One region of the Paeniglutamicibacter sp. ORCA_105 genome, then DNA from elsewhere that is predicted to be linked to it. Evidence: predicted binding sites of a transcription regulator. Region 1 holds the regulator's gene; the other holds the start of a gene.
The links. The regulator LexA, encoded in region 1, represses DNA repair genes until DNA is damaged. The targets are predictions, from matches to a motif close to TCGAACANNTGTTCGA.

Region 1 (15,978 bases):
GCAACCCGGCGAATGCGCCATCGGCAACCTGGTCTACCAGGGCCAGTCGCTCGACGTGCCCCGCCTGGCTTACGACAACGCGGCCGGGGACGCAGTGGTCTGGTACAGCTATGGGAAGGTGCCCGAACAGTATCGGGACTGACTCGACCGGGGGCGCCCGCGCTCCCAGGTGCCGTTGTCGGTGCCGAACCGGATATTTCTTGGATCTTTTCAATGATTATGAGGCCTGAATCGGCCTAGCAGTATGCGCCATTGAGCCGTTCGGATGTCATGGCTCGCTGCATTCTGCTTCCCATGGTGCTGGTGATCGCAGTCGTCGGCCTCCTCTTGGGAGGGCAACAGGACATGGTGCAACTGTTCGGAACGATACTTGCTGCCTTGGTCCTTGACGGCACCTTGGCGTTCGTGGCGTTCGGCGCCCCGCCGATCGAAGCGCTGCAGGGTTCGGGTGGACGACGGGAGCCGGCACCGTTGGGCCTCGTTTTTTCCGGCACCGTCCGGGAACTCGCCGTTCCGCCACCGAAGGTACACCGGCGAATGAGGGGGCAGAGCGCGGGAACCCGCCATTCCCAGGAGCTGCCCATGACCCAAGATGTTGCTCCCCGAAACTTTGGGTAACCTTGAACGGTGACTGAGCGCGAACCGATGACCCAGATTGACGGCGAAGAGCTGCCCCGCACCTACGAGGTGCGCACCTTCGGCTGCCAGATGAACGTCCATGATTCCGAACGCCTCTCCGGCCTGCTGGAGGACGCCGGGCTGGAACGCAAGGACGAAGCCCTGACCGGCGAGGTCGCCGACGTGGTCGTGTTCAACACCTGCGCCGTGCGCGAGAACGCGGACAACAAGCTCTACGGCAACCTGGGCATGCTCGCACCGCTCAAGCGCGAACGCCCGAACATGCAGATCGCCGTCGGCGGATGCCTGGCCCAGAAGGACCGCGACACCATCCTGAAGAAGGCCCCCTGGGTCGACGTGGTCTTCGGCACCCACAACATCGGTTCCCTGCCGACCCTGCTCGCCCGCTCGCGCCACAACAAACAGGCCGAGCTGGAGATCCTCGAGTCCCTGGACGTCTTCCCCTCGACCCTGCCCACGCGCCGCGAGTCGGTGTACGCCGGCTGGGTGTCGATCTCCGTGGGCTGCAACAACACCTGCACCTTCTGCATCGTGCCCTCGCTGCGCGGCAACGAACGGGACCGCCGGCCCGGGGAGATCCTCGCCGAGATCGAGGCGCTGGTCGCCGACGGCGCGATCGAGGTCACCCTGCTGGGCCAGAACGTGAACTCCTACGGCGTCGAATTCGGCGACAAGCTCGCCTTCGGGAAACTGCTGCGCGCCTGCGGACAGATCGAGGGCCTGGAGCGCGTCCGCTTCACCAGCCCGCACCCGGCCGCCTTCACCGACGACGTCATCGACGCCATGGCCGAAACCCCCAACGTGATGCCGCAGTTGCACATGCCGCTGCAGTCCGGCTCGGACAAGGTCCTGAAGGACATGCGCCGTTCCTACCGCTCGAAGAAGTTCCTGGGCATCCTGGACAAGGTGCGCGAGCGCATCCCGCACGCCGCCATCACCACGGACATCATTGTCGGCTTCCCGGGCGAGACCGAAGAGGACTTCCAAGGGACCTTGGACGTGGTCGAGGCCTCCCGCTTCTCCACCGCCTTCACCTTCCAGTACTCCAAGCGCCCCGGCACCCCGGCCGCCGACCTGCCGGACCAGCTGCCCAAGGCCGTGGTGCAGGAACGCTACGAACGGCTCACTGCGTTGCAGGACCGCATCGCCAAGGAAGAGAACGCCAAGCAGGTCGGGCGCACCGTCGAGGTGTTGGTGACCGAGCAGTCCGGCCGCAAGGCCGGGGAAACCCACCGTCTCTCCGGCAGGACCACCGACCAGCGCCTGGTGCACTTCTCCGTGCCGGCCGGCGCCCAGGCGCCGCGCCCGGGCGACCTGGTCACCGTGCCGGTCACCGGGGCCGCAGCCTTCCACCTGGTCTCCGACCCGACCACCGACCAGTACTCGCTGCGCCGCTCGCGCGCCGGCGACGCGTGGGACCGTGCACAGGCGGAAAGCTGCGGGGTTCCCACCCCCGGTTCGGGCCCGACCGGGAACAAGACCAACCTGGGCATGCCCTCCCTGATGGTCCGCGGCTAGGGGCATGGCCTCCGAGCAGCTGCCGGTCCTGGCGGTCGTTGGCCCCACCGGGACGGGAAAGTCCGATCTGGCGATCGCCCTTGCCAGGGATCTGGGCGGGGAAATAGTCAACGCCGATGCCCTGCAGTTCTACCGCGGGATGGACATCGGCACCGCCAAGCTCCCGCCGGCCGAACGCGGCGGGGTACCGCACCACCTGCTCGACATCATGGATGTCCGCCAAGAGGCCAGCGTGGCACGTTTCCAGGCCGAGGCACGCCGGGCCTTCGGCGAGATCCGCGCCCGCGGGTTGGTGCCCATCCTGGTCGGCGGGTCCGGCCTGTATGTGCGTGCTGCCCTGGACGAGATTGATTTCCCGCCGACCGACCCGGACGTTCGCCGGCGGCTGGAAGCCGAGGCGGCGCAGGCGGGCATTGCCCCGTTGGCAGCACGCCTGGCTGAGGTCGATCCCGAGTCGGCCGCCAGGAACCTTGATGACCGGCGACTGATCCGGGCCCTGGAAGTCCAAGAAATCAGCGGCAAGCCGTTCAGCTCCTTCATGCCCCGGCGGCAGTACCACGTCCCTGCGCTCCAGATCGGACTGAACCTCGACCGTGCCCTGCTGCACGATCGGTTGGCGGCACGGGTGGGCAAGATGGTCGAGCTCGGTCTGCTGGAGGAGGTGCGCCGGCTTGATGCCCAGGGGCTTCGGGATGGGAAGACCGCCTCGCGGGCCATCGGCTATGCCCAGTTCCTGGCGGTGCTCGACGGCACCATGTCGGTGAAGGAAGCCACGGAAAAGACGGTGATTGCCACGCGGCAATTTGCGCGCCGGCAGGTCACCTGGTTCGGGGCCGATGACCGGGTGAATTGGTTTGACCCGACGGATCCCCACATGCTGCCGAGGGTCCTGGAGATTATCCGGAAACCCTGAACCGGGGCCTTGGCGGGGGCCGGCCGGAAATAGGTGCCGCTGCCTGGCTCCCCGTATCCTTGGAGGCATGAGTGCGAGCAAACCCGCCATGACGACCACGCCAACCCTGCAGTCCATCGTGGGTGGCCTGAGCTATGCCAAGGGACACGGAACCGGAAACGATTTCGTCCTCATTTCCGACCCGGCGGATGAACACCGGCTCGAGGCCGAACAGGTCGCCGCGCTTTGTGACAGGCACCGCGGCATCGGCGCCGACGGCTTGATCCGCGCGGTTCCCTCCAGCTCGCTGGCGGAGGGCAGGGAAGTCCTGGAAACGAGCCCCGAGGCCTATTGGTTCATGGACTACCGCAACGGCGACGGGTCCGTGTCGGAGATGTGCGGCAATGGCGTGCGCGTGTTCGTCCATTTCCTGCTGAGCGAAAAGCTGGTGGAGCTTCCGGTGGGCGCGCAGCTGGCCATTGGCACTCGGGCCGGTGTGAAGCTGGTGACCCGCCTTGAGGACGGATATGCCGTGGACATGGGCCCCTGGGAGTTCATTTTCGAACAGGCAGCCAAGCAAAACGGGCTGGATTCGAAGGTTTCCACTGCCGGCCTGGAGAATGCCCGCGGTGCCCTGAGCATCTCCATGGGCAACCCCCACACCGTCGTGGCACTGGCCAACGCCGGCGAATTGGAAAACCTGGAGCTCTTTGCGATCCCCGAGGTGCAGCCGCTGCCCCCGCACGGAACCAACGTCGAATACGTCCTTGCCGCAGACCCAGTGGTCCAAGACGGTGTCGGGTCCTTGCGCATGCGTGTGCACGAACGCGGTGTGGGGGAGACCCTGTCGTGCGGCACCGGGGCCTGCGCTGCCGCCGCTGCCACCCGCCACTGGGCCCAGGCCCAGGCCACCCGAAACTGGAAGGTCCAGGTGCCCGGAGGCGAGGTGGGCATCGAGTTCACCCAGGGAGCCACGGGACGCGAACACGTGGTACTCAGCGGGCCCGCAGTCCTGGTCTCCCGCGGCCGGATCACCGAGATCTGAGACAGCGATGGCCGGATTCCCGCAAGGGGAATCCGGCCATCGGCGTAGAGAGGGCTAGGAGGCCTCGGGGCGGGCCACGCGCAGAATGCGGAAGGCCTTGTCCGTCGAGACCCGCTCGATGTCCCAGTCCTGGGGCAGGACAGTGCCCAGCCACTTCTGTAGGGAATCGGCACCCAGGTTCTTCTGGACCACCAGCCAGGCGATCCCGCCCGGAGCCAGTCGCGGAAGCCACAGCAGCAAAAGCTCGTGCAGGGCCTCTTTGCCGATCCGGATCGGGGGATTCGACCATATTGTGTCGAATGTCAGCTCCGGGTCGATTGCTTCGGGAAGCGCCACGACCACGTTCTTCAATCCCAGGGCCGCAGCATTGTCACGGGTCAGGCCGAGGCTTCGCTCATTCACATCGACCCCGTACACCGTCGCCTCCGGGGAGGCCATGGCCATCGAGAGCGCAATCGGTCCCCAGCCGCAGCCGATGTCCAAGAGGTTTCCGCTGACCGAGGGATCGGGAACGCCGTCCAGGAGAATGGCGGTTCCCTTGTCGATCCTGTCCGGGCTGAAGATGCCGCCGGAGGTTTGCACCTTGTGCACGGCGCCGCGCAACTCGACGCTGATGTGGCGCCGCTTCTCTGGGGTGGAAGGCTGGGCGCTGAAATAATGTTCCGGGCTCATCTTGGCAGGTTAACCGCCCGGGGGCGGCAAACCCAAACCCGAGGCACGAATTCGGGCGCTGGAAGTATGTGAGATGCCTCAATGCGCCAAGCCGGGGCAAGTGATAGAGTTTTCCCTATGACTTTCCTGTAAGACGCATCAAGCACACCACCGACCCCGGGTCCTTCCCCCACTAGAGCTGCTGGCTCATTGGCTGGAAGGCGGCCCCTGACGGGCGAGTGGCTGTCGCGCCGAAAAGTCATTCCGCCGAGGCGAACTTTCGAAACCACATCGTTTCCAAGATCAAGTTCGCGCGAGGGCGCATCACTTTTCGTGATCGACATGGCCCCCGCCGCGTATGCAGGCGCCGGCCCCACGCAATCGCCATCCCCAGCACGAGCGAGACTCCGACTCGATCGTGCCACTGACACTGACACCAAATTCGGCGCTTGCCGACCCACGCGCGGCACCCAGCCCAGGGAGCAAACCATGCATCCATTCACCGAACCCGGACATCCAAGCAACCAATCCACGCACAACGCCGCTTCTGTGGGTGCGGGGCACTATTCTGGAATACAGCAAACTAAGGGGAACATGACCAATCCACAAACTTCCGGCCCGCAGGACAACGAGATGGACGAGGCCAAGCTCCAAGCCGCCATCGAACGGATCCTAGCCAGCGACAAGGCCGCAGCCAGCAAGAGCAGCCACTTCGGCGCACCCGAAGACGAGGGCGTGCTTTCCGGACGGGCCCAGGCCCTGAGCAAGTTCACCGGCGAGCATTCCTCCTCCGACGGCGACCAGCAGGAGTTGGCCGAACGCCGAGCCCTGAGGCGCGGCGCCAGCCTTTCAACCGAACTCGAGGACGTCACCGAGGTCGAATACCGCCAGCTGCGCCTCGAGCGCGTCGTGCTCGCCGGCATTTGGAACGAGGGGACCGCCCAGGATGCGGAAAACTCGCTGCGCGAGTTGGCGGCACTGGCCGAGACCGCGGGTTCGGAAGTACTCGACGGAATGGTGCAGCGCCGTGCAAAGCCGGATCCCGGCACGTACCTGGGATCGGGCAAGGCCTTGGAATTGCGCGAAATCGTGGCGGCCACCGGTGCCGACACCGTCATCATCGACACCGAACTCGCCCCGTCGCAGCGCCGTGCCCTGGAAGACGTTGTCAAGGTCAAGGTCATTGACCGCACCGCCTTGATCCTGGACATCTTTGCCCAGCACGCCAAAAGCCACGAGGGCCGCGCCCAGGTCGAACTCGCCCAGCTCGAATACCTCCTGCCGCGCCTGCGCGGCTGGGGCGACTCGATGTCCCGCCAGGCCGGTGGCCGCGTGGGTGCTGCAGGCGGCGGCATCGGATCCCGCGGCCCGGGTGAAACCAAGATCGAACTGGACCGCCGGCGCATCCGCGACCGCATGGCAAAGCTCCGCAAGGAGATCAAGGGAATGCTGCCGGCCCGCGAGTCCAAGCGCGCGAACCGCAAGCGCAATGCGGTGCCGTCGGTGGCTATTGCCGGGTACACCAATGCCGGCAAGTCCTCGTTGCTCAACCGGCTCACGGATGCCGGGGCACTGGTCGAAAACGCCCTGTTCGCAACGCTGGATCCCACGGTCCGCCAGGCCGAAACCAGCGACGGGCTGACCTATACACTCGCTGACACCGTCGGCTTCGTGAAGTCGTTGCCCACCCAGCTGATCGAGGCCTTCCGCTCCACCTTGGAGGAAGTGGCCGACGCCGATTTGATCCTGCACGTTGTGGATGCGTCGCACCCGGACCCGGAAGGCCAGATCCAGGCCGTGCGCGAGGTGCTCAACGACGTCGACGCACGCAACATCCCGGAGATCATCGTCTTGAACAAGGCGGATGTCGCTGACCCGTTCGTGGTCGAGCGCCTGCGCCAGCGCGAGCCGAACCACGTCATCGTCTCGGCGCGCACCGGCGAAGGCATCGACGAATTGCAGGCCCGGATCAGCGCCGCAATCCCGAGGCCCAATGTCCAACTAGAATTGATGATTCCCTATGATCGAGGCGACGTGGTCAACAAGCTCCACGGCGCCGAGGCCGAGATCCTGGCCGTCGAACACACCGAAACGGGAACCCGCATGATGGTCAAGGTCCGCGAAAGCATGGCCGCAGAAGTGGAGCAATTTAGTATTCATGGCTGAGGAATCAGAGGTCATCGCCCTGTTGGACGAAGCAGTGTCCAGCATGGGCGGGCAAAGCCGTCCGGGCCAGCACGAGATGACACGCCAGGTCGTGCGCGCCATGGAAACCGGTGAACACCTGCTGGTGCAGGCGGGAACCGGAACCGGCAAGTCCATGGCCTATCTGGTTCCGGCGCTGGCGCACGCGCTGGGATCCGAAAAACCTGTGGTGATTTCCACCGCAACCCTCGCCCTGCAGGCACAGATCGTCGGGCGCGATGTGCCGCGCCTGTTGACGTCCCTGAAGGACAAGCTGCCACGCGAGATGGAAGTGGCCTTGGTCAAGGGCCGCTCCAACTACGTGTGCCAGTACAAGCTCAGCGGCGGATACCCGGACGACGACGAGGGCGCCCTGTTTTCCATGGAATCCGGCACCCCCGTTCTCGGAGGTTCCTCCGAGGGCCCCGGCTCTGCCCTGGGCCAGGAAGTGGTGCGCCTGCGGCAGTGGGCCGAGCGAACCGACAGCGGTGACCGCGACGACCTGACCCCGGGAGTCAGCGACAAGGCCTGGCGCCAGGTTTCGGTCAGCGCGATGGACTGCCTGGGCGCGCAAAAGTGCCCCATGGCCGCCGAATGCTTTAGCGAACTGGCACGTGCCCGCGCGGCCGACGCCGACGTGGTGATCACCAACCACGCCATGCTGGCCGTCTCGGCCTTCGAGGGCCTGGCCGTGTTGCCGGACTTCGACACCGTCATCATTGACGAGGCCCACGAACTGCAGGACCGCGTGACCAGCTCGGTGACGCGGCCGCTGTCGGTCAACATGGTCCAGACCGCCGCTTCGGCTGCCCGCAAGCACTGCTCGGTGAGCGTGGACGCGCTGAACCAGGGCGCCAAGGCCCTGCAGCGTGCCCTGGAGGGCGTCCCCACCGGGCTCATGGCCCGCGGACTGAACGAGGACCAGGAAGCGGCGATCAACCAGATCGCCGAGGCCGCGCGCGTGGTGCTCTCCGACTCCAAGCCCGAGGCCAACGCACCGGCCGACGGAGGACGCCAGATGGCCCGCTCGCAGGTCATGTACCTGGTGGAGCAATGCACCAAGATGCTTGAAATGACCGAGGAGCGCGAGGTGATCTGGGCCTCGCGGCCCGGCCATTTCAGCCCGGGGGAGGGCTATGTCCAACCGGACGAGTCAAGCCAGCCCACCTTGATGGTTGCACCGCTCTCGGTGGCGGGAAAACTCAGGGAAGGCCTCTTCGACGGCCGGACCGTCATCCTCACGAGCGCAACCCTGGCCATCGGTGCAGCGTTCGAGCCGGTGGCAGGATCCCTGGGGCTCGTGGGCGACGGGGCGCCGACTTGGAACGGCGTCGACGTCGGCAGTCCCTTCGACTATCCCAAGCAGGGCATCCTCTACGTTGCCAAGCACCTGCCCAAGCCCGGGCGCCAAATGTCCCAGGAGACGCTTGCAGAGATCGAGGATCTCATCAAGGCCTCCAACGGCGGGGCGCTGGCACTGTTTACCTCCCGCCGCGCGGCCGAGGACGCTGCGGAGATCCTGCGCGCACGCCTGGACATCCCCATCCTGTGCCAGGGCGAGTCCAGCATGAAGGCGTTGGTCGACCAGTTCTCGGCGGAGCCCGATACCTGCCTCTTTGGGACGATGACGCTGTGGCAGGGCGTCGATGTGCCGGGCAACGCCTGCCGGTTGGTCATCATCGACAAGATCCCGTTCCCGCGCCCGGATGATCCGCTCTCCTCGGCACGCAGCCGCGATGTCGCCAAGCACGGCGGAAACGGTTTCATGGCCGTGGCCGCAAGCCATGCAGCGGTGCGTCTGGCACAGGGAGCGGGCCGCCTGATCCGCTCGGTCAACGACAAGGGCGTGGTCGCGGTGCTCGATTCGCGCCTGGCCACCGAACGCTACGGAACGTTCCTGCGGGCTTCCCTGCCACCGCTGTGGGCAACACCGAACAAGGCCACCGTCATTTCCGCGCTCGAAAGGCTCAGCGAGGGCTGAGCACGTTGCCTTGTCGGCATCCCGGTCGCGGGAGATGTGCAGGGTGCGCAAACAACAGCGAGGGCCGATCCGATGATCGGCCCTCGCTGTGTTGCGGGATGAGTTGTGGCTGCGGACCTAGACGGAGCGCATGACCGATACGACCTTGCCCATGACGGTTGCGGCGTCACCAAGGATCGGTTCGTATCGGGAGTTCTGCGGCAAAAGCCAGGTGTGGCCATCGCGCTGGCGGAAGGTCTTCACCGTGGCTTCGTCCTCGAGCAACGCGGCGACGATGTCGCCGTTGTTCGCCGTCGGCTGGCGCCTCACGACAACCCAGTCGCCGTCGCAGATGGCGGCATCGATCATGGAGTCGCCGCTGACCTTGAGCATGAAGAGCTCGCCATGCCCCACCAGCTGGCGCGGCAAGGCGAAAACGTCCTCGATCGCCTGGTCGGCCAGGATCGGTCCGCCGGCGGCAATGCGCCCCACCAGGGGGACCATGGCGGTGTCCGCGGAGGTTGTCAGTTCCGAGACGTTCATGCCGTTGGCGGCCCTGAGATCCGACTGGCCCTCCACCACCTCGAGCTTTGCCTCGCTCTTGAGCTGCAACGGCAGCAGGATCTCCATGGCCCGCGGGCGGCGCGGATCGCGCCTGATGTAGCCAAGTTTCTCGAGTTGGCTGAGCTGGTGGGTCACGCTCGATAGGCTGGCAAGTCCCACGGCGTCCCCGATTTCACGCATCGACGGCGGGTAGCCGTTGCTGCTCACGGAGCGCTGGATGGTCTCCAGGACCTTCTTCTGGCGAATGGTCAGGCTCTTCGCGTCGCGTCGAGGGGTTCGTTGTTCGGTCGTCATTGTCAATGCCTCATCCCGATCGTCGCCGGTTGCCCGCGCGTGCCGCAAATTGTCGGTGTGGGTTGATGTAGTAAATACATCGCTTCACAACCAACATCCTAGTAGACAAAGTCACTGCTTTCAAAGATTTGTTCGAACAGATCTGGACACGTGTCGTCGAAAAGTGCTAGAAATAAGATACGCACTACGAACACATGTTCGAAAGATGCGTTCGAATAATCGTCACGTGTTCGACTAGGCGCCCCAGGGTCCCGGCCGGCCAAGTGAATTCAGAGGAAAGGCAAAGACGTGGCAAACACTGCTTTCTCGGCCCCGCTCCACCTTGTACCATCCAACGACTACCTGCCCGAATCCCAGCCAACGCTGGCACCCCTGCGGCTCACCCGTCGCGGAAAGTTCGTGCTGATCGGACTGCCCATCTTCGTGGTGAGTGCCGCAGCACTGATGCTCCTGGGCCTGTTCCTTTCCCCGGCCAACGCATCGGCGGAAGTGCCCCTGGGCGTTGACGCGGTCAGCGTCACCGTCATCGAAGGCGACACGCTGTGGGGGATTGCCCGCGAGTTCGCTCCGCAGCTCGAACCCCGCGATGCGGTTCAACAGATCGGCGACCTCAACAACCTCAACAGCTCGGTGCTGCACCCCGGTGCCGAACTCTTCGTTCCCACCGGAAGCTAGCCCCCGCACCGGCGCTCCCATGGGCGCCGATACAAGGCATTGCGAACCGATTATTACCCTCCGCGCCGGCGAAGATTCTTGGCCCCACCTGCCACCGCCGTAGACTTGGCCCGTGAATGAACGGCTAAATCGCCTGGCAAATCTGCCCCTGCGAGAAAATCTTCAAGGTCTCGAACCCTACGGTGCTCCCCAAATTGACGTACCGATTCAGTTGAACGTCAACGAAAACACCCACCCGCTACCCGCGGAAGTGCATCGCGCCATCGTCGAAGAAGTCTCCGCGGCCGCCGTGGGATTGAACCGTTATCCCGACCGTGAATTCACCGAATTGCGTGAACGTCTTGCCGCGTTCCTGGGCCACGGGCTCGAAGCGGACAACATCTGGGCAGCCAACGGATCCAACGAAGTGCTCCAGCAAATCCTGCAGGCCTTTGGCGGGCCGGGCCGCACCGTCCTGAGTTTCCCTCCCACCTACTCCATGTATCCGCTGCTGGCAGCCGGGACCGACACCACCTACGTTGCGGGAATCCGTTCCGAGGACTATGGACTTTCGGCGGAGGATGCGGCGGCACAGGTTCGTGAGGCCGCGCCGAACATCGTCATCCTGTGTTCGCCCAACAATCCCACCGGTACCGCGTTGGGACTCGACGTCGTCGAAGCCGTCTACGAAGCCGGCCGGGCCAGCAACGCCATCGTGATCGTTGACGAGGCCTACGCGGAGTTTGCCCACACCGGGACGCCTTCGGCGTTGTCCCTGCTGCCCGGTCGCGAGCGGCTCATTGTCTCGCGCACCATGTCCAAGGCCTTCGCCCTGGCCGGAGCACGCCTCGGCTACCTTGCCGCGGCCCCGGAGGTCACCGACGCGATCCGCCTGGTGCGCCTGCCGTACCACCTTTCGGCAGTCACCCAGGCGACCGCGAATGCGGCGCTGAAGCACTCAGACATCCTGCTGGCCAACGTCGAGGCCATCAAGGTCCAGCGGGACCGGATCGTCAACGAGCTCACGCGCATGGGGCTGCGCCCTGCCTCCAGCGATTCAAACTTCGTGTTCTTCGGGGGAGTCAAGGACACCAAGGCCATCTGGGAGGGCCTGCTGGAGGCCGGCGTGATCATCAGGGATGTCGGGATTCCCGGCCACCTTCGGGTCACCGCGGGCACCGAGGACGAAACCACCGCATTCCTTGTCCGTCTCGAGGAACTGCTCGATCAGGGTCCTCACACGCACTAACGCTAAACTTGGTGGGGTGGCGCTGGACGCGGCGGGCGAATTTCACGAAATGCCCGGTCGCGCACCAGCCAGCCGCCGCACCACATCCTCGTCTCAACGCCTGATCTAAAGGAATGTGCATGTCTGCCGAAAAACTCACGGGTCGTCGCGCTCGCCTCGAACGCATCACCAGCGAGTCCTCCGTCTTTGTCGAACTTGATCTGGACGGCACCGGCCGCTCGGAAATCAGCACCGGCGTCCCGTTCTACGACCACATGCTGACCGCGCTTTCGAAGCATTCGCTGATCGACCTGACGGTGCGCGCCACCGGAGACATCCACATCGACGTGCACCACACCGTCGAAGACACCGCCATCACCATTGGCGAGGTGCTGCGCACCGCCCTGGGAAACAAGGCGGGCATCACCCGCTTCGGCACCGCCTATGCCCCGCTGGACGAGGCACTGGCACGCGCCGTTGTCGACATCTCCGGGCGCCCCTACCTGGTCCACGGCGGCGAGCCCGCAGGCCAGGAATACCACCTGATCGGCGGCCACTTCACCGGGTCGATGACCCGGCACGTCTTCGAGGCGCTGACCTTCCACGCCCAGATCTGCGCCCACATCGAGGTGCTTTCCGGACGCGACCCGCACCACATCGTCGAGGCCCAGTTCAAGGCATTTGCCCGCGCCCTGCGCGAAGCCGTGCAACCCGATGCCCGCATCGGCGACGCCATCCCGTCCACGAAGGGTGCGCTGTAGATGGCGGCCAAGACAGTCACCGTCCTTGACTACGGTTCCGGCAACGTCCGCTCGGCCGTCAGGGCCCTTGAGGCAGCCGGCGCCGAGGTCAAGCTCTCGGCCAAGCCCGAGGATATCCTGGAATGCGACGGGCTCTTCGTTCCCGGCGTCGGTGCCTTTGCCGCCGTCATGCAGGCACTGAAGGATGTCGGTGCCATCCGCTGGATCGGACGCCGCATCGCCGGCGGTCGCCCGGTGCTCGGCGTCTGTGTCGGACACCAGGTCTTCTTCGACGAGGGCGTGGAACACGGGATCCGCACCCCGGGACTGGCCGAATGGCCCGGCACCGTGGAGCTGCTCAAGGCCCCGGTCGTTCCGCACATGGGATGGAACACCGTTACCCCGCCGGCCGGAAGCAAGCTCTTTGCCGGTATCGAGGACGAGCGCTTCTACTTCGTGCACTCCTACGCGGTGCAGGAATGGAACTTCGACGTCGCCCAGCCCAAGATGGTCCCGCCGCAAGTCACCTGGGCCGAACACGGCGTTCCCTTCATTGCCGGGATCGAGAACGGGCCCCTGTGCGCCCTGCAATTCCACCCGGAGAAGTCCGGCGAGGCCGGGGCCAAATTGCTGCGCAACTGGTTGGGGACCCTCTAGGCCATGTGGTCCATCATCCTCATGGCAGTCGCCGGCCTGCTGGCCGGCGGAGCGCTCTCGCTGCGCCAGCAACGCGCCCATATCTCCTGGATCATCGCCGCCTGGGTGCTGGCCGGGATGGCGCTCTTCGCCGCCTACGCCCTGACGCTTTAACCGGCACCCCCACCGGTCGGCACGATCGTTGCCGGCCCCGCCTCGCATCACCCGGCCCCAATGCGCCGGCCCGGAAAAACCAAGGAATGATCATGACCGAGAACCAAAACAACATCCTGGAATTGCTGCCCGCCGTGGACGTGGCCGACGGCCAGGCCGTGCGCCTGGTCCAGGGCGAGGCCGGATCCGAAACCGGATACGGCGACCCGCTTGAGGCAGCACTTGCGTGGCAGAACGCAGGGGCCGAATGGGTGCACCTGGTGGACCTGGACGCTGCCTTCGGCCGCGGCCACAACACCGAGATCCTGGGCCGCATTGCCAAGGAACTGACCATCAAGGTCGAGCTCTCCGGCGGCATCCGCGACGACGAGTCCCTCGACCGCGCCCTGGAATTCGGCGCCACCCGAGTCAATCTGGGCACCGCCGCCCTGGAAGACCCGGAGTGGACCGCACGGGCCATCGCCCGCCACGGCGACAAGATCGCCGTGGGCCTGGACGTGCGCGGAACCACGCTGTCCGGCCGCGGCTGGACCAAGGAGGGCGGGGACATCTGGGAGGTCCTGGCCCGCCTGGAAGACGCCGGATGCGCCCGCTACGTGGTCACCGACGTGACCAAGGACGGAACGCTGCGCGGACCCAACGTCGAACTGCTCGCCGAAATGTGCAAGCGCACCGCCAAGCCGGTCATCGCCTCCGGCGGCATCTCCAGCCTTGAGGACCTGCGCGTTTTGCGCGAACTGGTCCCCAACGGCGTTGAAGGCGCGATCGTGGGCAAGGCGCTTTACGCCGGCAAGTTCACCATGGCCGAAGCACTGGACGTGGCAGGCCGCCGCTAGCATCCAGCGGCCGCCGCTTTCGGGCGGCAACAGGTAGGCATCGATCGGATGGGGGCAGTGCCGCGTTGCGGCACTGCCCCCATCTGTGTCTCCGAGCGAGCTTCACCACACCGCCGGGGCGCCGGCACCCAACGAATCGGCCCTGTACATGGGCGCCCGGGCCACAGGCACCGAATCCCGCGATCCACCCCTGATGCGGGCGCAAGATAGCATGTGCATATGAGCACGAATTCTCCTTCTTCCCCCACCGGACAAGGCGCAGAGCGCCACCTGCCCGGACATATCGCCGCCGCCCTGGCGCGCGCCGGCGGGCCCGGAGATTCCGCGGGGCAAAGCTGGGAAGGCCGGGACCTCGGCGGCGAGGGAAACCCGCTGCACAACTTCGACAACGACAACGGCCTGATCGACGCGCAACTCAAGGCGGCACTCGAGGGCCTCATCGCCGGAACCGGCACCGAACAACAGGTCCATGCCGCCCTTGCAGGGGCCCGCGTCTACATTGCCGTCGTGGCCCAGCTGGCCGAAGGCGGCATGGGGGAACACGGCTTTGCCGCGGACAAGGAAGCCGACATGGCTCTGGTCACCCTCTCGGCTCCCGACGGCCGGAAGGCCCTGCCGGTGTTCAGCAGTGTCGAGAACCTCCAGGCCTGGCATGCCGAGGCGCGCCCCGTGGCCGTCTACGCCCCGCGGGCTGCACTTTCGGCCGTGAGCGAGGAAGCCCAAATGCTGGTCCTGGACCCCGGCGCCGACTTCACCTTCGTGCTGCGCCGTCCGGGCATGTGGGCGCTTGCCCGGCAAGAGGACTGGACCCCCAGCTACCTCAGCGAGGAGCTGGCAGCCGTGGTTGCCGAACAGGCCGCGAGCGAAGCGGCGCTCGCCGCGATCCACATGGCACCGGGACACGGGGTGGGGTCGCGCACCTCGGCCGGCACGTCCGTGCCCGGTGGGGGTTCCGGACCGGAACTGCGCCTTGAATTCACCTTCCGCCCGGGTATCGACGAGGCAGGGGCCCGCGAGTGCGTCTCGCGTATCCACGCGCGGTTGTCGGCCAACTCGGACTTTGCCCACAACGTCGACTCGCTCGAGGTGGCCCTGAAGGCAGGACCAACCTCGGATCCCGGCACGCCGGCATGAAATTCGGTCGCTACGGCCAGCTGCTGCGGCAACCGGGTGTGGCTCCGCTGCTGCTGATCGGCATGGTGGCCCGGCTTCCGCACGCCACGGTCGGCCTGCTCCTGTTGCTGCACCTGGTCAACGAACTGGGACTTGACTGGGGCCCGGCCGGTCTCGTGGTCGGGCTGATGACCATTGGCATCGCCCTGGGTGCGCCTTGGCGCGGGCACGTGGTGGACATGTACGGGCTGCGTCGGGCGCTGATTCCCTCCATCATCGCCGAAGCCGTGGTGTGGAGCATCGTGCCCCAGGTCTCCTTCACCTGGGTGCTTCCGCTGGTGTTCGCCGGCGGGCTCTTTTCCCTGCCGGTCTTCTCCGTGGTCCGCACCGCCCTGGGCGTGATGACCACGGGGGAGACCCGGCGTTCGGCCTTCGCCCTGGATGCGATGGGCACCGAACTGGTTTTCATCGTCGGACCGGCGACAGCGGGGATCGTGGCCACATCACTGGACACCACCGTCGGGATGATCGGGATCGCCGCCGCGGCATCGCTCAGCGGCGTGGCGCTGATGATCCTGAATCCGCCCACCAGGTCCGGCCAGCCCGGAGCCGTGGCCACCCAGGCCAACCCGCACGAGGAACGCCTCGGGGCGGAGGCCTCGCTGATCGCCGCCGGACCCGGCGGCCTGGCAGAGGTCGAGGGCGAGTTGATCCTGGCCGGGGCCAAGTCGACGCGGGCGCGCATCTCCGCCCGCGGACGCGGCTTCCGTCACAAGTTCGGCTGGGTCAGCGCCTCGGTGATCGCGGTGTTCATTGCAGCCTCCGGCGCGGGGCTGCTGCTCTCGGGCAC
Region 2 (15,978 bases), on a different contig from region 1:
GTTAGTTGTCTTGTTGGAGTTACACATTCTCGAACCGTGGAGCTTGTCATGAGTGGCGCACATGTGCTGTTTGCGGAGCGGGCGAGGAACTCGATCGCCCAGGTGCAGCGCAGCGTCCATGGTGGTCTGCCTGCCCTGTACTCGGCTGTAGACGGTCAGGGGGAGGGTTCTCTCGGCGTGGCCTGATCTTCTGGTTCTTCGAGTGATGACCGGACGCCGGTGCCTCCTTTTCGGAGCGGCGGTCACCCGGTCGTTGCATGAGGTGGGCGCTGTCGGTAAGCCATGTCCCGGCCGGTTTGGCAGTTGATTTTTGTTGATGATTCTTTTCGTCCCGTTGTGCGGGCATCGTTGTGGAGGTTGATCGGGTAGTGACCGAGTTCGTTGAGATGAAGTTGTTGCCGGACTCGGATGTTTCCGGCGGCGGCCGTTATACCTATCTGACCGCTTTGTCGACGTCTTTCGGATTCGACTACGCGGCGACCAGGATCGAAGGGCAGGCCGGATCGCGGGCGTCGTACGCGTCGTCGGCGGGGCAGGACTTCAGGGGGCGTTTTTCCCAAATCTTCGAGGCCAACGCGGCCACGGCTGCCGGCGATGCGCGGGTGTTGGCGCAGGGGTTGCGGCAGGTCGCCGGCTTTGTACGTCAGATGACCGATGCTGCGCATGAAGAAGATGCCCGGCGCAGGACGAACAACGAGTGGGTGCGCCAGCACAACAACAAGAACGACCTGACGAAGCTCTGGGAATCGTTCGTCGGTGAGAAGCCGCGCCCGGCGATGGCTGCGGGGGCGTCCCCGACATTCCCTCCGGCGGTGGCAGGCACGGGCCAGCGGCAGAATCCGGCGCCCGGATCCGGCGGCTCTTCCGGTGGGGTGTCGTCGGCCAGGCCTTCCGATTTGCGTTCCTTCGTCACGGGTTCGCGCGGCTTGAACGATTCGCTGGAGGGTGAACCGGGGAGGCTAGAGGGCGCGCTGGCCGACTTTGCGTCGCTATGTGATTGGGGAAGCATCGATGCGTCGGGCCTGATTCGCGGGTACCGCGAGTATCTGAGGGCCAACGAGGAGGACGCGAAGTGGGCTTCGGTTCTCGCTGACGCGTTCGAGGCCGCCGGCGGTGACGCCGCCGTATCAGGCGTCTCCGATGCCGCCTTGGCGCAGGCCCTTGCCGCAGCCGGGGTCGATGCCTCACGTGCCGTTCTCCAGGTTGATCCGCCGACGGCCGCCGGAGCGCTGCCCACGACCGGGTTCGCCAACGACCCGGTGAACACGGCGACGGGAAATTTCATCGAGCCGGAAACCGACCTGTCCTTCATGGGCATGGCCTCGCTGCTGGACTTCTCCCGGATGTACAACTCGCTGCCTTCGGCCTTGGAGGACCCTGGGGTGTTCGGCCCGGGCTGGGCCTCGGTGCTGGACCAGCAGCTGACGTTCAGCGATGAGGGTTGCCGTTGGGTGATGGCCGATGGCCGTGCCGTGGATTTCCCGCGCGAAGGGGCCGGGTATGGCCGCTGCGTGGGCGAGAACTACTGGCTGGCCCGCGAGTCCGCCGCGGCGGGCGGCCTGGTGGAGTTGGATTCCCTGCGCGAGGGCACCTCCGAGCTGTTGGTCATCCGGGACAACCAGGGTGCATGGTGGGCCTACACCCTGGCCGGCGTCTGGGTCGGGACCGGAGCCGGGCCGGGGCGCACCGTGTCCGTCCACCGGGACCGGCCCGCCGAGGGCGCCGGTGCCGGGCAGGTGACGCGGCTGACGCAGGTGCGGGGCAGGTTCCTCGAGGTCGACTATGCCAACGGGCTTGTCGCCGTGGTGAGGGCTTCGGACGGGCGGCGCGTCGAGTACGGGTACGACTCCGCCGGCCGGTTGACGTCCGTGGCCACGGAGCTGGGCGCACGTACGTATCGATGGAACGAGCAGGGCCTGATCGACGCGGTGGCTTCGGCCGCGGGCGTCCTCGAGGCAGAGAACACCTATGACGAGCACGGCAGGGTTGCCCTGCAGGTGACCCAGCACGGGCGCAGGACACGCTTCGCGTACCTGCCGGGCCGCGTCACGGCCGTCTCCGACGAGGACGGGTCGCGTTCGAACGCGTGGATCGCCGACGCCAGGGGCCGGTTGGTCGGCGTCCTGGACAGCGATGACCGGCGCCAGTCCATGGCGTATGACTCCCACGGGAACCTCGTCTCCTTCACCGAGCGCGACGGGTCTGTCACCGTCCACGCCTACGACGAGAGGGGCCGGCGGATCCGGACCGTGACTCCGGAGGGCGCCGACCTCACCTACGGGTGGGACGGACAGGACCGGATCACCACCCTCGTGACGGCATCCGGCGCCGTGGTGGCCTACGAATATGCCGACGACATCTGCCGCGATCCGTCGGCGATGATCGACGCGTTGGGCGGGCGCACCGAGCTGGACTGGCGCAACGGGCTGCTGACCCGGGTCATCGACCCGGTCGGGGTCGAGATCGGCTTCGAGTACGACGGGTTCGGCGACCTCGTCGCGACCCGCAACGCGGTCGGCGATCTCGCGCGGATCGTTCGCGACGGCGCGGGCCGTCCCGTCGCGGCGATCAGCCCCTCCGGCGCGCAAACCCGTTTCACCTACGACGCAACCGGTGCCCCGGTGCGGCGCGAGAACCCGGACGGCGGCGTCTGGGCCTTTGAACACGACCAATCGGGGCGGATCACCGTCTCAGTCGCCCCCGATGGCGGGCGGACCGAGCTTCAATATGCCGCCAACGGCGAGCTGGCCCGGACGGTGGACCCCCTGGGACGCAGTGTCGAGCGGATCTTTGATGAGCTGGGCAACGTGACCGGCACGGTGTTGCCGGACGGTGCCCGGTGGGGCTTTGTCCACGACGACCTTTCCCGGCTGGTCGGCATCAAGGATCCGGCCGGCCATGACTGGGCGCGGGAATACGACTCTCTCGGCAATTTGAGCGCCGTCGTTGACCCGACGGGCGTCCGCACGGATTCCAGCACGGACCGCAAGACCGGCACGGCGACGCTGTCGGAGGCGTTTGCCTCCTCGACCATTCGCTTTGACGAGTATGGCCGCCCCCTGCGCGTGGAGGCCGAGGACGGCTCAGCGGAGCTCATCGCCTATGACGCGGCGGGGAACCCGGTCGAGCTTGTCGACGGCGAGGGCGGGCTGACGGTGTTGGGCCGCGACGTGGCCGGGAAGATCACCTCGGTCACCTCCCCGACGGGCGCGGTGACCCGGTACGAGTATGACGCGTGTGGTCGGCCGTGGCGGACCACGGATCCGTTGGGTGCCCTCACCGAGTTGGCCTACGACGCCGACCAGCGCGTCGCCGCCCGCACGCTGCCCACCGGTGAGGTGGAGAGGTTCGAGTACGATCCGTGCGGACGACTCTTGCTGCACCGCAATCCCGGGCGGGGCGTGTCCGGGTACGCATACGACAAGGCCGGGCGGCTGACGTTTTCGCAGGATGCCTGGAACGGCACGCGCCGTTTCAAGTACAACGTGGCGGGGGAGCTGACCGAGACAGTCAATGGCGTGGGCGGGCGGACCCGCTTCGAATACGACGTTCGCGGGCGTTTGGTGCGGGTCACCGATCCGGTGGGCGGGGTGGTGACGCGCACCTATACGGACACGGACCAGGTGGAGTCGGTGACCGATCCGCTGGGGAGGGTCACCACCGCGACATATGATCCCGCGGGGCGGCAGCTGTCCCGGACGGACCCGGACGGGCAAACCACGTCCTGGGCCTACGATGCCGCCGGACGCGAGGTTTCCGTCTCGGTGGACGGGCAGCTGGTATCCGCACTCGAGCGGGACCTGGTCCGCCGCCGCTTGGTGGTCACCGACTATTCGGGCCCGGACGAGCTGGCGGTCGAGCATGAGTTGTCGTTCGACCGGCGTGGCCTGCTGACGGGCCGCACCCGTGGTGGGGCGGGCCTGTCGTGGGAGTATGACGCGGATGGAAACCGCGTCCGGTTCACCGACGCCCAGGGGACGGTGACGGCGTACACGCGTGATGCCGCCGGCCAGGTGGTTGCCGTGGAGAACTCCCTGTTGGGCCCGGCGGTGTTCGCCCACGATGCATCGGGGCGCATCACGTGCGCGACGGTGGGGGACCTGGTGCAGGAATGGGTCTATCGGCACGGATACCTGGCCGAGAACACGCGGTCCGACTGCAGCGGTGCTGGCGCAAAGGACGTGACGATGATCGGCCGGGATGCCGAGGGCCGGATCACGGGACTGACGCGTGCCGGGGCGGTGACCCGGTACGGGTACGACGGCGCCGGGCAGATGGTCACCGCTGCCACCACGCGGGCTGGTGGCGCCGGCACGCACTCGGGGTGGGAATACGACTCCGGCGGGCGTCTGGTGCGCGAGAGCACGCCGGATGGCGTGCGGGTGTATGAGTATGACGTTGCGGGGCAGTTGCTGGCGGTGACTGATCCCGACGGGACCCGGATCGAGTACGTGTATGACGGGTTGGGCCGGCGGAGTCGGTTGATCGCCCCGGATGGGTTGTGGACCGAGTATGCCTGGGGTGCCAACGGCTCCCTGGCGGGCACCACCGTGCGCACCCCCGATGGCGGTGAGGTTTCCCGGCACAGCTTGTGGGTCGATGCCCTGGGTGAGCTGGCAGGAGTCGACGGCGCCGAGCTTTGGTGGGATACGGCGAACCCGGTTCCGACGCTGGCCGGGATCGGCGGCGGGCAGGTTCTGTCCCTGCCCGGCGGTGTGACCGGTTTCGGTGATGGGTGGGCGAGCGCCGGCTGGCGTGCGGTGCGTCCCACGGATCAGCTTGATCCGTGGGCCGTCATCGGTGCTCCTTCCCTTTCGGGTGCGACGCCTGGTGGCACGGGGCCAGTCGGTGTGTTGCCGGTGGGTGTCGGCCTGACCGGTGGTGGCGGGCTGGAGGTTGCGGGCCTGGAGTGGCTGGGGGCGCGTGCGTATGACCCGTCAGTTCGCGGGTTCCTGTCGACCGATCCCTTGGCGCCGGTCCTGGGTGCGGGGTGGGATGGCAACCCGTATGCCTATGCGGGTAACAATCCGCTGAATGCGACCGATCCGACGGGGCTGCGTCCGCTGACCGACGCTGAGTTGAAGGCCTACGACGGATCGGTCGGCGGCAGTGTGGTTTCCGCGGTGGGGGATTGGTGGAAGGGCAACTGGGAGTATGTCGCCGGGGGCGCGATGGTGGTTGCCGGCGGCGCGCTCATGGCCACCGGTGTCGGGGGGCCGGTGGGGATGATGTTGATCGGTGCCGGTGCGGACACGATCATTCAGAAGGCCACGACCGGCGGCGTGAACTGGGGGCAGGTGGCCCTGACGGGAGCTGTCGGGCTGGTTGCCGGCCCTTTGGCCGGCCGGGTGGGTGGCCTTGTCGTTTCCGGAGTCGGACGTGCCGGAACCGCGGTGACCTCGCGGTTGCTGCCGGCTGCGGGCCGCATCGGCTCCGCAGCAGTTTCGGGGGCAAGCCGGGCGGGTGCGGCCGTCTCGGCGGTTTCCTCGCGGGCTGGTTCTGCGGTGGCTTCGGGGGTCTCGCGTGTCAGCACGAGTGTTGGGGGCTACGTCGCGAGGTTGCCGGGACGGCAGATGGTCAGGTCTGCGGTCTCCAACGGCATCGGCGGAGGCGCGGTCAACACGGGAATGTATTACGGGACCACGCCTCGAAAGGATTGGTCGACGAGGGGCGGTTTGGGAGCCGCTGCCGGCGGGTTCCTCGGCGGTGCGGTCGGTGGCCAAGGCGGGTATCTCTTCCCTCGCGCATCCGGTCGAATCCTGCAGGCTGCCCAATACGGTACGGGCGGAGGGGGAAGCTGGGCCGGCGGGCACCTCGAGCATGCCATTACGGGAGAAGACTACAGCAAGTTGGAACAGGGATATGACAGCATTGGAGGAGCGCTTCTTTCACGGTTCCCGGGCGCTTCCGATTTGGGCCCGAATTTGGGCTCGAACCCGAATTGGATGACGCACTCCTTTGCTGCGTACGGTGGAGCCCACGCGGGCGCTATTGTTGAAGGCGCGAAATTTGTCGGTGGAGAAGTTATTGAGAGATGGACAGGAGTAGAGCCGTGGTAGCAAAAAATGATGGTGCGGGTGCGGATAAGCGGGATCCGGATACTGAGTTCACTGAGCAGGATCTACTACTTGGAAGGAAGGCCTCGAAATTTGTAGACATTATTTGTATCATTTCTTTTGTCGTAAGCATATTAGTTGCAATTTTCGTTTTTATGAACGTTCCCTTGGACACCAGAATGCCTTACGATGGAAAATATGATCGCAGTGGAAGTGGAATTCCCATGCCGATTGCGTTAGTTATGTCTCCGATATTCATTGTTATTTTTTGGCGAACAGGCAAGAAACCTGACGCTCATCATATGCGTAAAGGATCAAGAATTGGCTTGTATATCCTTGGGCCGGCCTTGATGGCAGTAAGCGTCTATTTTCAATTCGTTTTTGCGGAGGGGATTCTCGTTGAAGGGGGATACCTTGCGGGGTGAAGTGATTCTGGGGTCCGGGCATCGGTGGTTTGAACCGAAGTAACTCGGCTCACCCCAAGACCCTTCCTTGATGGCGTGTCGCAGGATCAGGTCGATGCCCGGGTATCGGGTGTGGGTCACGGTGAGGCTCAGGCATGGTTCCTCGAAAGCAGGAGATTCACGCTTCGTCGTCATCGGATCCAGGGTGATCGTCAGTCGGCCCAGGGTCTGGACTTGGGTGGCGGGGTCGAAGTGATTCGTGTCGACGCACGGCCGTTCCCGGACGGTGTGGCGCAGGACCCGGCCGGTGCCGGCGTAGCGGGTCTGGGTCTCGGTCAGGTTTCGGCATGGCTCGGCGACCGCGCCATCTCGTGGCCCATGGGCGCCGCGGCCAGGGGGTCGTCAGGAAGCCCGGGGCAGTGGGATCGATGTCGCCGGTTGCTGTGAGGATCCGCCGAACCGACGAGAATCCCGCCCGCTAGCGCTCCCAAGGCGTCCCGCGTCGACCAGTCCTTGCGAGGGGTGGTGCCGTAGTGCATTCCCGTGTTGACAGTGTCTCCGCCGATTCCGTTGGAGACCGCAGACCTGCCCATCTGTCGTCCCGGCAACCTCGCGATGTAGCGCCCAGCACTCGTGCTGACACGCGATTCCTGACCGAGCAAGGGGCAGACCGAGTTGGAGGCATTGCTGTTGGTCGGGTGAATACCGAGTTGCATCCTGGTGTCCCGGGACGCGAGGATCTCTGGAACGGTGGAGTCCAGGGATTTGTCATGGGAGGCAGCGGGCCAGCGACTGGCCGTCATTCTAGCGGTTGGTGAAACGAGTAGTAGAGGGATATTGATGACTAGCGAGAGGCCGGCTCAAAAGGCGGGCGGGCAAAGATCCAAGTGGTTCTGGAAAATCGCTGCAATTTTCACGATTTTTGGCGCTGCCGGCGTTCTGTTAATCCCTCTGTGGAACTCAATTGGGGTCGAGGCAATTCAGTGCGAGGTGGTGTCTGCGGAGCCGCGGACGAGCTCGGGGGGCTCGAGGGGTTCGGTGTCGACGGCAGGGGTGTTGGTCAACACGTCGAATTGCGGGGATATCTACGTCGACCGCGGCGTCAGCTTCGATAACCAGGAGGAGGTTGCGGCTTCCTTCACGGCCGGTGATGAGTATGAGTTCGACATTGGATGGTTCTCCCGGGTCATCATGGAAGGAATCTTGGACCGAACTCCGTCGGTACAGGATTACCGGCTGCTGCCCTGAGCGCTGAGAGGCACCATGGTCGGCTAAGGAGTGGGCCCTTAATCGGCGGACGATTCCGCCGGTGGCCATCTGACTGAGACGGATCTGCCGTTTTGGCAGTCACTCCGCCGATCCGCATAGGCAAGAGCGGGGATGATGCCCTATCGACCCCCCGGCACGGTCCCGTTACTGATCCGCCGGGCGCACTTTGGAAGGAAAAAACCAAGCGGCCCGAAGCCATCCTGCACGGTGGATTCCCGATGTGTTAGCCGACGGTCGACGTTGCCGTATCAACGAGCTTCACGATCTGGGGAGTGGTAAGCCCGCCGCGGTACATCAGCACTCACTCTGCGTTCGGAGCCGCTTCCCGCCTCTTAGAAAGTGTTGGGGAAAGTTCGCGGTATTTCCCTGGGCGCTTATTCGTTCTTCCCCGCCTACTTTCGAGGCTTCATCTCACCGCAGCACCAGGTGCCGTCCGCGGCCCAACAGGCGCATGCCGTTGGCCTCGAAGAACGGTGCTGAACGCGGCGACGCGGCGGCAATGAGCTCGATGCTTGATTCCTCGTCCAGCCCCAGTGGGTTGACCATGCCGCGGGCCAGCCCGTTGAGCAGGGCCGACCCGATGCCAAGCCGGCGGTGCGCAGGCGACACCGCCAGCCCGTGGATGGCCAATTGTCCGCCGAATGCCTGCTGGGCGAAGGCACGGCCCACCAGATCACCCTCGAGGGTGCGGGCTGTGGCCTGTTCTACACGGCGCAACGCCGGGTGTCCGGCGCTAAGGCCCGCGGTGGCCGGATCGCGCCACAGGTTGGCGACCTGGAGTTCCTTCGCATCGGGACCGACGGCCTCGGGGATGTCCGTGCCCAGGCGCACGCGCCCGTCCCAGGGCTCCTCGGGTCCCACCAGTTCCCCGGCATGCCAGGAAATCTGTGCGGCATCGGAGAATCCTGCGGCCTCCAGCGGGCCCGAGGGCGCACCGGAATTGACCCAGGCATCCACCCGGCGTGCACCGAGGCGGGTTCCCTCGGCCAGGCCCGGGCGCAGCCCGGCTTCCTGCGCGTGGGCTGGGAACAGCAATACCAGCCGCGCTCGGGCCGGCTGCCAGGCCCATGAGCATCCGTGGGTGGTGAAGAGTTTGCCGCCCGTGGCAATGGCTACCGCCTGGTGCCAGTGGGAGAGCGCCTCCTGGGCAAAACTAATGGTTGTCACGCTTTGATTTCCTTTGCCAGGCCGCGGCGAAGCAGCAACGGTTCGATCAGTGGCGGGCGGCCGCGGAAGATCTCATAGGACTCCAGCGGGTCCCGCATGTTGCCGCGCGAGAGCAGCTCCGTGCGGAACCTTTCCCCGTTTTCCCGCTTCGGCCCGCCGTTCTCGGTAAACCATTCAACGGTGTCGGCGTCGAGCACCTCTGACCAGATGTAGGAGTAGTACCCGGCCGAGTATCCGCCGTCGAAAATGTGCTTGAAGTACCCGGTTCGGTAGCGCGAGGGGACCAGATCCGGGATCAGCCCGGCCTCGGTGAGCGCCCGATGCTCGAATTCGAGCGGGTCCGCGACGAGTTCGCCGTCGGTGAGCGAGTGCCAGGCCAAGTCCAGGACGGCGGCGGAGAGGTACTCGGTGGTGGCAAAGCCCTCGCCCCACAGGGCAGCGGCCTCCAGCGCCTCGACCGTGCCGTCGGGCAGCGGTTCTCCGGTGCGGGTGTGTGACGCATAGCCTGGCAGCACCTCGGCGTGCAGGGCCCACATCTCGTTGACCTGCGAGGGGTATTCGACGAAGTCCCGCGGGACGCTGGTGCCGGCCAGCGACGGGTATGCGCCATTGGAGAAGAGCCCGTGCAGCGCGTGCCCGAACTCGTGGAAAAGCGTGTTGACCTCGTCCAGGCTCACCAGGGCAGGCTCGCTCGCCGCCGGCTTGGGAATGTTTAGGGTGTTGGTGACCACCGGAAGTTCGCCCAGCAGCGACGCTGATTCGCGGATGGAGTTCATCCACGCGCCGCCGGCCTTGGTGGATCGGGCAAAGTAGTCGCCCAGGAACAGGCCGAGTGTCGACCCGTCTTCGTTGAAGACCTCCCAGGTGCGCACGTCGGGGTGGTAGGTCGGCAAGTCGAAGCGCTCGGTGAAGCCCAGCCCGTACAGCCGGGTGGCGGCGGCGAACACGCCGCGCTCGATCACCGCATCCAGCTCGAAGTATTCGCGCAGCGCCGCGGTGTCCAGCGCGTGGCGTTCGCGCGCCACAGCCGCCGAGTAATAGGCCCAGTCCCAGGGCATGATGGGGGAGCCGGAGATCTTTTCCAGTTCGGCCGCCTCGGCGCGGGCATTGGCCACGGCGGGGGGGATGAGTTCGGCCAGCCGGCCGCGCACGGCGTCCAGGTCGGGGGCGGTGGCCTCCTGCAGCACGACGTCGGCGTGCGTGTTGTGGCCCAGCAGCCGGGCCCGAGTCGAACGCAACGACGCCATCCGGGCCGCCAACTCAAGGGTCCGGTTCTCTCCCTCCAGCCCGCGGTTCACCGAAGCCTCAAAGAGCCGGCGGCGGGAATCGGAACGCACCAGCCGCTCAAGCAAGGGCTGCGAGGTGGGCAGCACCAGGGTCAGCAGGTAGCCGTCGGCGTGGCCGGCGGCCCGGGCTGCATCGGCCGCGGAGGCACGTTCCCCGTCGCTGAGCCCTTCCAGTTCCGCGGCATCGGCAAAGAGCACGGCGGCCTCGTTCATGGCACCCAGGAGCCTGCGCGAATATTCGCTGGAGAGGTCGGTGATCTCGCTGTTCAGGGCACGCAGTCGTGCCTTGCTGGTCTCGTCGAGTTCGGCGCCGGCGGCACGGAAGGTGCGCAGGGTCTCGGCCACCAGCCGGGCATCCTCGCCCACCAGCCCGGCGGCATCCAGGGAGACCAACCGGGCGAAAAGTTCCTCGTCCAGGTGGATGCCATCTTCGTGCGCCGAGACCAGGGCCTGAAGCTCGGGGTCGATTTCGCGCAACTCATCGGTGCCGTGTGCCGAGAACACCGTCCAGTACGTCATCAGGGCCCGGCGCAGCAGCGCACCGCTGCATTCCATGGCCACGAAGGTGTTCTCGAAGGTCGGTGCCTCGGGGTTTTGTGCGATGGCCCGGAGTTCCTCCAGCTGACCGTCCACGCCGTGCCGGACCGCGTCCAGGTAGTGGGGAGCTTCCAGGGCTGAATAATCTGGGAATTCAAACGGCAAGGTGCTTCGCTCAAGCAACGGATTATGCATGCTGTTAACCCTGTCATAAGCCCGCGGTGCTGTCCGTTTCCCGCGCCGCAAGACCCGGCGCAGGGTTAGGCTTTTGGCTATGTCTCATCGATTCGTGCGCGGCACCGTTGGCCGAAGACGCGCAGCCCTGTGCGCGGCGTTGCTGCTCGTCTCCGCGTTGGGTGCCTGCGCCCCCGCGCCGCCTTCGCCGGGGCCCTCCGAAAGCACCGCGGCGACGGCTTCAAGCCTCTCCGCTCCCACCGGGCAGCCCGCGCCAACCGAAGCCGCGAGCGCGCCGGGGACCTCAACCAATGCCGCGTCGGCGTCCCCGAAGGCCCCTGATTGCCCGGGGGATGAGTGCATCGAGGTGGCCGTGGCCGGCGACATCCTGCTGCACCCGGCCTTGTGGGACCAGGCGGAGAAGGACGGGAAGGGATCGATGGACTTCGGGCCGCTGCTGGAGGGCATCGAACCGTACCTGGCGGACAGCGACCTGGCGCTGTGCAACCTGGAAACCCCGGTCGCCGCCCCGGGCGGTCCGTTCAAGGGGTACCCCATGTTCAGCGTTCCGCCATCGGTCATCCCCGCCCTAAAGGACGTCGGCTACGACGGCTGCACCACCGCCAGCAACCACTCCATGGACGCCGGCGTGCCAGGGGTCAAACGGACCCTGGATGCGCTCGATGCGGCGGGGCTGCTCTCCACCGGTTCGTACCGCAGCGCAGCCGAGGCCGCGAAGCCGTTGATGGTTGAGGTCGGTACCGCAAGGGTCGCCGTCATTGCCGGCACCTTCTCGCTCAACGGGGTCGCGGAGGATGCTCCGTGGCGGGTGGACGACATCGCCAAGGCCTCGCTGGTCTCCCGGGCAAAGGCCGCACGTGCGGCCGGCGCTGACATAGTCATGGCGGCGCTCCACGACGGTGCCGAATACAGCAGCGAGCCCACCGCATCTCAAATCACGCTGAATCGCTCGCTGGCCGAGAGCGGGGAATTCGATTTCATCTACTCCCACCACACCCACTCGGTGCTGCCGATCGAGAAGCACAAGGGCACCTGGATCGTCTACGGCCTGGGGAATTCGGTGGCCAAGCACGCAACCAGGACGGTGCTGAACCAAGAGGGCATCACGGCGAAAATGCAATTCGTGCGCACCGGGAAAAGCTGGAGTCCCGGGAAGCTGGTGTGGGCGCCTCACATCATGGCCCAGGACCCGCTGCGGTGGTGCGCGCTGCCCGCCGCCGACGGGGAACCCTGCACCACCAAGCGCCAGGACAGCGCCTCGCTCAAGCGCACCACCGACACCGTGAACTCCATGAACGCACGCACCGATGGCGCGAAAATGTGGTCGTTGCCACAACCGTAGCCGTCCGACGCGCCCGAGAGCGTCATCAAAATATTGCCGAAAGGCTGCCCGGGTTTACGCTGAGCTGTCCACGCGCTCCATCGCGGTGCGCCGGGCACCCACCATTCATTTCCACGAAACCAGAAAGTGATCCACGATGGCGCCACGTATTGGGGTTCTTGCCCTGCAAGGGGATGTACGCGAACACCTGGCCGCACTCGATTCACTGGGCGCGCTGGCGTTGCCGGTGAAGTCCCCGCGCGAGCTGGCAGACCTTGACGGGTTGGTCATTCCCGGCGGCGAATCAACGGTGATCGACAAGCTCTCGCGCATGTACGGCGTGGCCGAGGTGCTCAAGGCCAGGATCGCCGACGGGTTCCCGGTCTACGGGTCGTGTGCCGGAATGATCATGCTGGCCGACACCATCGCCGACCCGACAAGCAACCTCAAAGGCGAACCCCAGCAAAGTTTCGGGGGAATCGATATGGTGGTCAAGCGCAACGCCTTCGGGCGCCAGGTCGACTCCTTCGAGGTGGACCTGGCGATCCGCGGGCTCGAGTCCCTCCCAAGCCAGGACCCGAACCGGGTGACAGCACCGGTGCGGGCGGCATTCATCCGAGCGCCGTGGGTCCAAAGCGTGGGTGAAAAGGTGCAGGTACTGGCCAAGGTCCCCGCCGAAAACACGCCCTTGGGCGCGGATGGGCTTCGGGTGGATAGAATTGTTGCAGTACGTTCGGGAAATTTGCTGGCGACCTCCTTCCACCCTGAGGTGGGCGGAGAGCGTCGGATCCACGAACTCTTTATCCAAATGATCAGAGGAGACGCGTAAGCATGTCCGGCCACTCCAAATGGGCTACCACCAAACACAAGAAGGCTATCCTCGACAGCAGGCGTGCCAAGTCCTTCGCCAAGCTGATCAAGAACATCGAGGTCGCCGCCCGCGCGGGCGGCGCCGACATGGCCGGAAACCCGGGCCTTGAACTTGCGGTATCCAAGGCCAAGAAGACCTCGGTCCCCAGCGACAACATCGATCGCGCCATCAAGCGCGGCGCCGGCCTGACCGGTGAGGTCATTGACTACACCGAGATCATCTACGAGGCCCGCGGCCCGCAGGGTTCGGCGTTGCTCATTGAGTGCCTGACCGACAACAAGAACCGCGCTGCCTCCGAGGTCCGCCTGGGAATCACCCGCAACGGTGGATCGATCGCCGATCCCGGATCCGTTGCCTACATGTTCACCCGCAAGGGCGTCGTGGGCCTGCCGAAGAACGGCCTGACCGAAGACGACGTGCTGATGGCAGTGCTCGACGCGGGTGCCGACGAGGTCAAGGAAGCCGGGGAATCCTTCGAGATCCACTCCGAACCCACCGACCTGCGCTCCATTGTTGCGGCACTCGAGGAAGCCGGCATCGCCTACGAGAGCGACGAAATCGAATTCGTTCCCTCGATGCAGGTGGAACTGGATGCCGACTCGGCCCGCAAGTTCCTGAAGCTGGCCGACGCGCTCGAGGAACTGGACGACGTCCAGAACGTCTACTCGAACGCCGACATCAGTGCCGAGGTCATGGCAGAACTCGAACAGGACTAGTCCTCTTCCATGCCCTTAAGAGTGGTTGGCGTCGACCCCGGACTGACCCGTTGCGGTCTGGCCGTGGTCGACGTCGAGCCCAACCGTCGCGCCACGCTGATTGATGTATCGGTGGTGGGTACCCCTCCGGGCACCCCGCTGGACCAACGACTGTTGGCCATCGCCGATGGCATCGATGCGTGGCTCGACAAGCACAAGCCCGACGTGCTGGCCCTCGAGCGGGTCTTCAGCCAGCTCAATGTCAGCACCGTGATGGGCACCGCCCAGGCCTCGGGCGTTGTCATCGTTGCCGCGGCACGGCGCAACATCCCCGTCGCATTGCACACCCCCACCGAGGTCAAGGCCGCGGTGACCGGATCGGGTGCGGCCAACAAGAACGCCGTGGGCAAGATGGTGGCCAAGATCCTGCGCCTTGATGAGCCTCCCTCGCCCGCCGACGCCGCGGACGCCGCTGCCCTGGCCATCACGCACGGCTGGCGCGGTGCCGCATTCGGCTCCGCCGGCGCCGCCGCCTCCGCCTCGGGATCACGTCCCGCGGGCGGATCTTCGGGCCTGACCCCGGCCCAACGAGCATGGATCGCCGCAGAGGCCAAGGCCCGCTCGGTCAAGGCTCGCTAGCCAATTCGGCGCCTCCACGGGCGCAGCCTTCCGAACCTGTAAGCTGTTCGTAGATATATTCGCATGGCTGGCGTGTTCGACGAACTTCCGCGCGGCCCGGTACCACGGAGGAACGCCCACATGATCAGTACGCTGCGAGGAGTGCCGCAACAGGTCAACCTGAACAATGCGGTCATTGAGGTCGGCGGCTTCGGCATGCTGATCCAAGCCACCCCGCAGACGCTGGCCACCTTGCAGGTGGGCCGCGAAGCGCTGGTGCACACCTCCATGGTGGTGCGCGAGGACTCGATGACGCTCTTCGGCTTCGCCAGCGGGGACGAACGAGAGGTCTTCGAGGTCCTCACCGGGGTCTCGGGCATCGGCCCGCGCACCGGCCTGGCGATCCTCTCGGTGCACACCCCCGAGGAGGTCCGCATCGCCGCGAGCACCAAGGACACCAAGGCCTTCACTAAGGTCTCGGGCATCGGACCCAAGGGCGCCGAGCGCATCGTGTTGGAACTCAACGGCAAGCTCGTCCCCACCGGGGCCCCGGTGCCGGCAGGCAGCCCCGTGGCCGCCAGGTCCTGGGAACCGCAGGTCCTCGAGGCGCTGACCGGCCTGGGCTGGACGGAGAAGGATGCGGTCAAGGCCCTGGACGCCCTGACCAAGAACGACCCGCAAATCGTTGCAAGCGGCAGCGTGCCGGAAATCCTGCGGGCGGTGCTGCGTTCCCTGGGGCGCGGCAACCGGCCGGGAAACTAGGAGTAGGCCATGGCAGAAACCGGTGCGTTGACCGACGCCGGCTCGGAACCCGAGGAGCGGGTGCTCGAGGCGGCGTTGCGCCCCAAGAACCTGGACGATTTCGTTGGCCAGGCGCGCGTCCGCCAGCAGCTTTCGCTGGTGCTCGAGGCCTCCAAGATCCGCGAACGCACCGCAGACCACGTGCTGCTCTCGGGCCCGCCTGGCCTGGGCAAGACCACGCTGTCGATGATCATTGCCGCCGAGATGAACGCGCCGCTTCGCATCAGCTCGGGCCCGGCGATCCAGCATGCCGGCGACCTGGCCGCCATCCTCTCCTCGCTCACCGAGGGGGAGGTGCTGTTCCTGGACGAGATCCACCGGATGAGCCGCCCCGCCGAGGAAATGCTCTATATGGCCATGGAGGACTTCCGGGTCGACATCATCGTGGGCAAGGGTGCCGGCGCGACGGCGATTCCGCTTGAGCTTCCCCCGTTCACCCTGGTCGGTGCCACCACCCGTGCCGGCCTGCTGCCCGGGCCGCTGCGCGACAGGTTCGGCTTCACCGGCCACCTGGAGTTCTACAGCGTCGAGGAACTCGAGCTGGTGCTGCGCCGCTCGGCGATGATGCTCTCGCTGAAGGTCAATTCCGCGGCGTTCTACGAAATCGCCTCCCGCTCGCGCGGCACCCCCCGCATCGCCAACCGGCTGCTGCGCCGGGTGCGCGACTGGGCGCTGGTGAACCGGCTCGAAAGCATCGACGCCCGCGCAGCCTCCGCCGCCCTGGACATGTACGAGGTCGACGCCCGCGGTCTGGACCG

Region 2: ruvA (Holliday junction branch migration protein RuvA) is a predicted target of LexA. The motif match lies at 14,488-14,503, and genes of this name have one in related genera.

What each region holds. Positions count from the first base shown of each region.
Region 1 covers NZ_JBIXLM010000001.1:31,655-47,632, reverse strand. Annotated here, with positions in the region: gene ACIPUB_RS00230 (hypothetical protein) at 1-142, shown strand, start outside; gene ACIPUB_RS00225 (hypothetical protein) at 295-618, shown strand; gene miaB (tRNA (N6-isopentenyl adenosine(37)-C2)-methylthiotransferase MiaB) at 646-2,157, shown strand; gene miaA (tRNA (adenosine(37)-N6)-dimethylallyltransferase MiaA) at 2,162-3,070, shown strand; gene dapF (diaminopimelate epimerase) at 3,138-4,094, shown strand; gene ACIPUB_RS00205 (class I SAM-dependent methyltransferase) at 4,149-4,766, opposite strand; gene hflX (GTPase HflX) at 5,340-6,911, shown strand; gene ACIPUB_RS00195 (ATP-dependent DNA helicase) at 6,904-8,910, shown strand; gene lexA (transcriptional repressor LexA) at 9,028-9,747, opposite strand; gene ACIPUB_RS00185 (LysM peptidoglycan-binding domain-containing protein) at 10,036-10,422, shown strand; gene ACIPUB_RS00180 (histidinol-phosphate transaminase) at 10,535-11,650, shown strand; gene hisB (imidazoleglycerol-phosphate dehydratase HisB) at 11,770-12,390, shown strand; gene hisH (imidazole glycerol phosphate synthase subunit HisH) at 12,391-13,026, shown strand; gene ACIPUB_RS00165 (hypothetical protein) at 13,030-13,179, shown strand; gene priA (bifunctional 1-(5-phosphoribosyl)-5-((5-phosphoribosylamino)methylideneamino)imidazole-4-carboxamide isomerase/phosphoribosylanthranilate isomerase PriA) at 13,272-14,015, shown strand; gene ACIPUB_RS00155 (SseB family protein) at 14,235-15,149, shown strand; gene ACIPUB_RS00150 (MFS transporter) at 15,146-15,978, shown strand, end outside.
Region 2 covers NZ_JBIXLM010000003.1:50,056-66,033, reverse strand. Annotated here, with positions in the region: gene ACIPUB_RS02255 (DUF6531 domain-containing protein) at 369-6,059, shown strand; gene ACIPUB_RS02250 (hypothetical protein) at 6,053-6,481, shown strand; gene ACIPUB_RS02245 (hypothetical protein) at 7,301-7,708, shown strand; gene ACIPUB_RS02240 (GNAT family N-acetyltransferase) at 8,141-8,896, opposite strand; gene ACIPUB_RS02235 (M3 family metallopeptidase) at 8,893-10,914, opposite strand; gene ACIPUB_RS02230 (CapA family protein) at 10,994-12,256, shown strand; gene pdxT (pyridoxal 5'-phosphate synthase glutaminase subunit PdxT) at 12,393-13,064, shown strand; gene ACIPUB_RS02220 (YebC/PmpR family DNA-binding transcriptional regulator) at 13,067-13,822, shown strand; gene ruvC (crossover junction endodeoxyribonuclease RuvC) at 13,832-14,440, shown strand; gene ruvA (Holliday junction branch migration protein RuvA) at 14,561-15,181, shown strand; gene ruvB (Holliday junction branch migration DNA helicase RuvB) at 15,191-15,978, shown strand, end outside.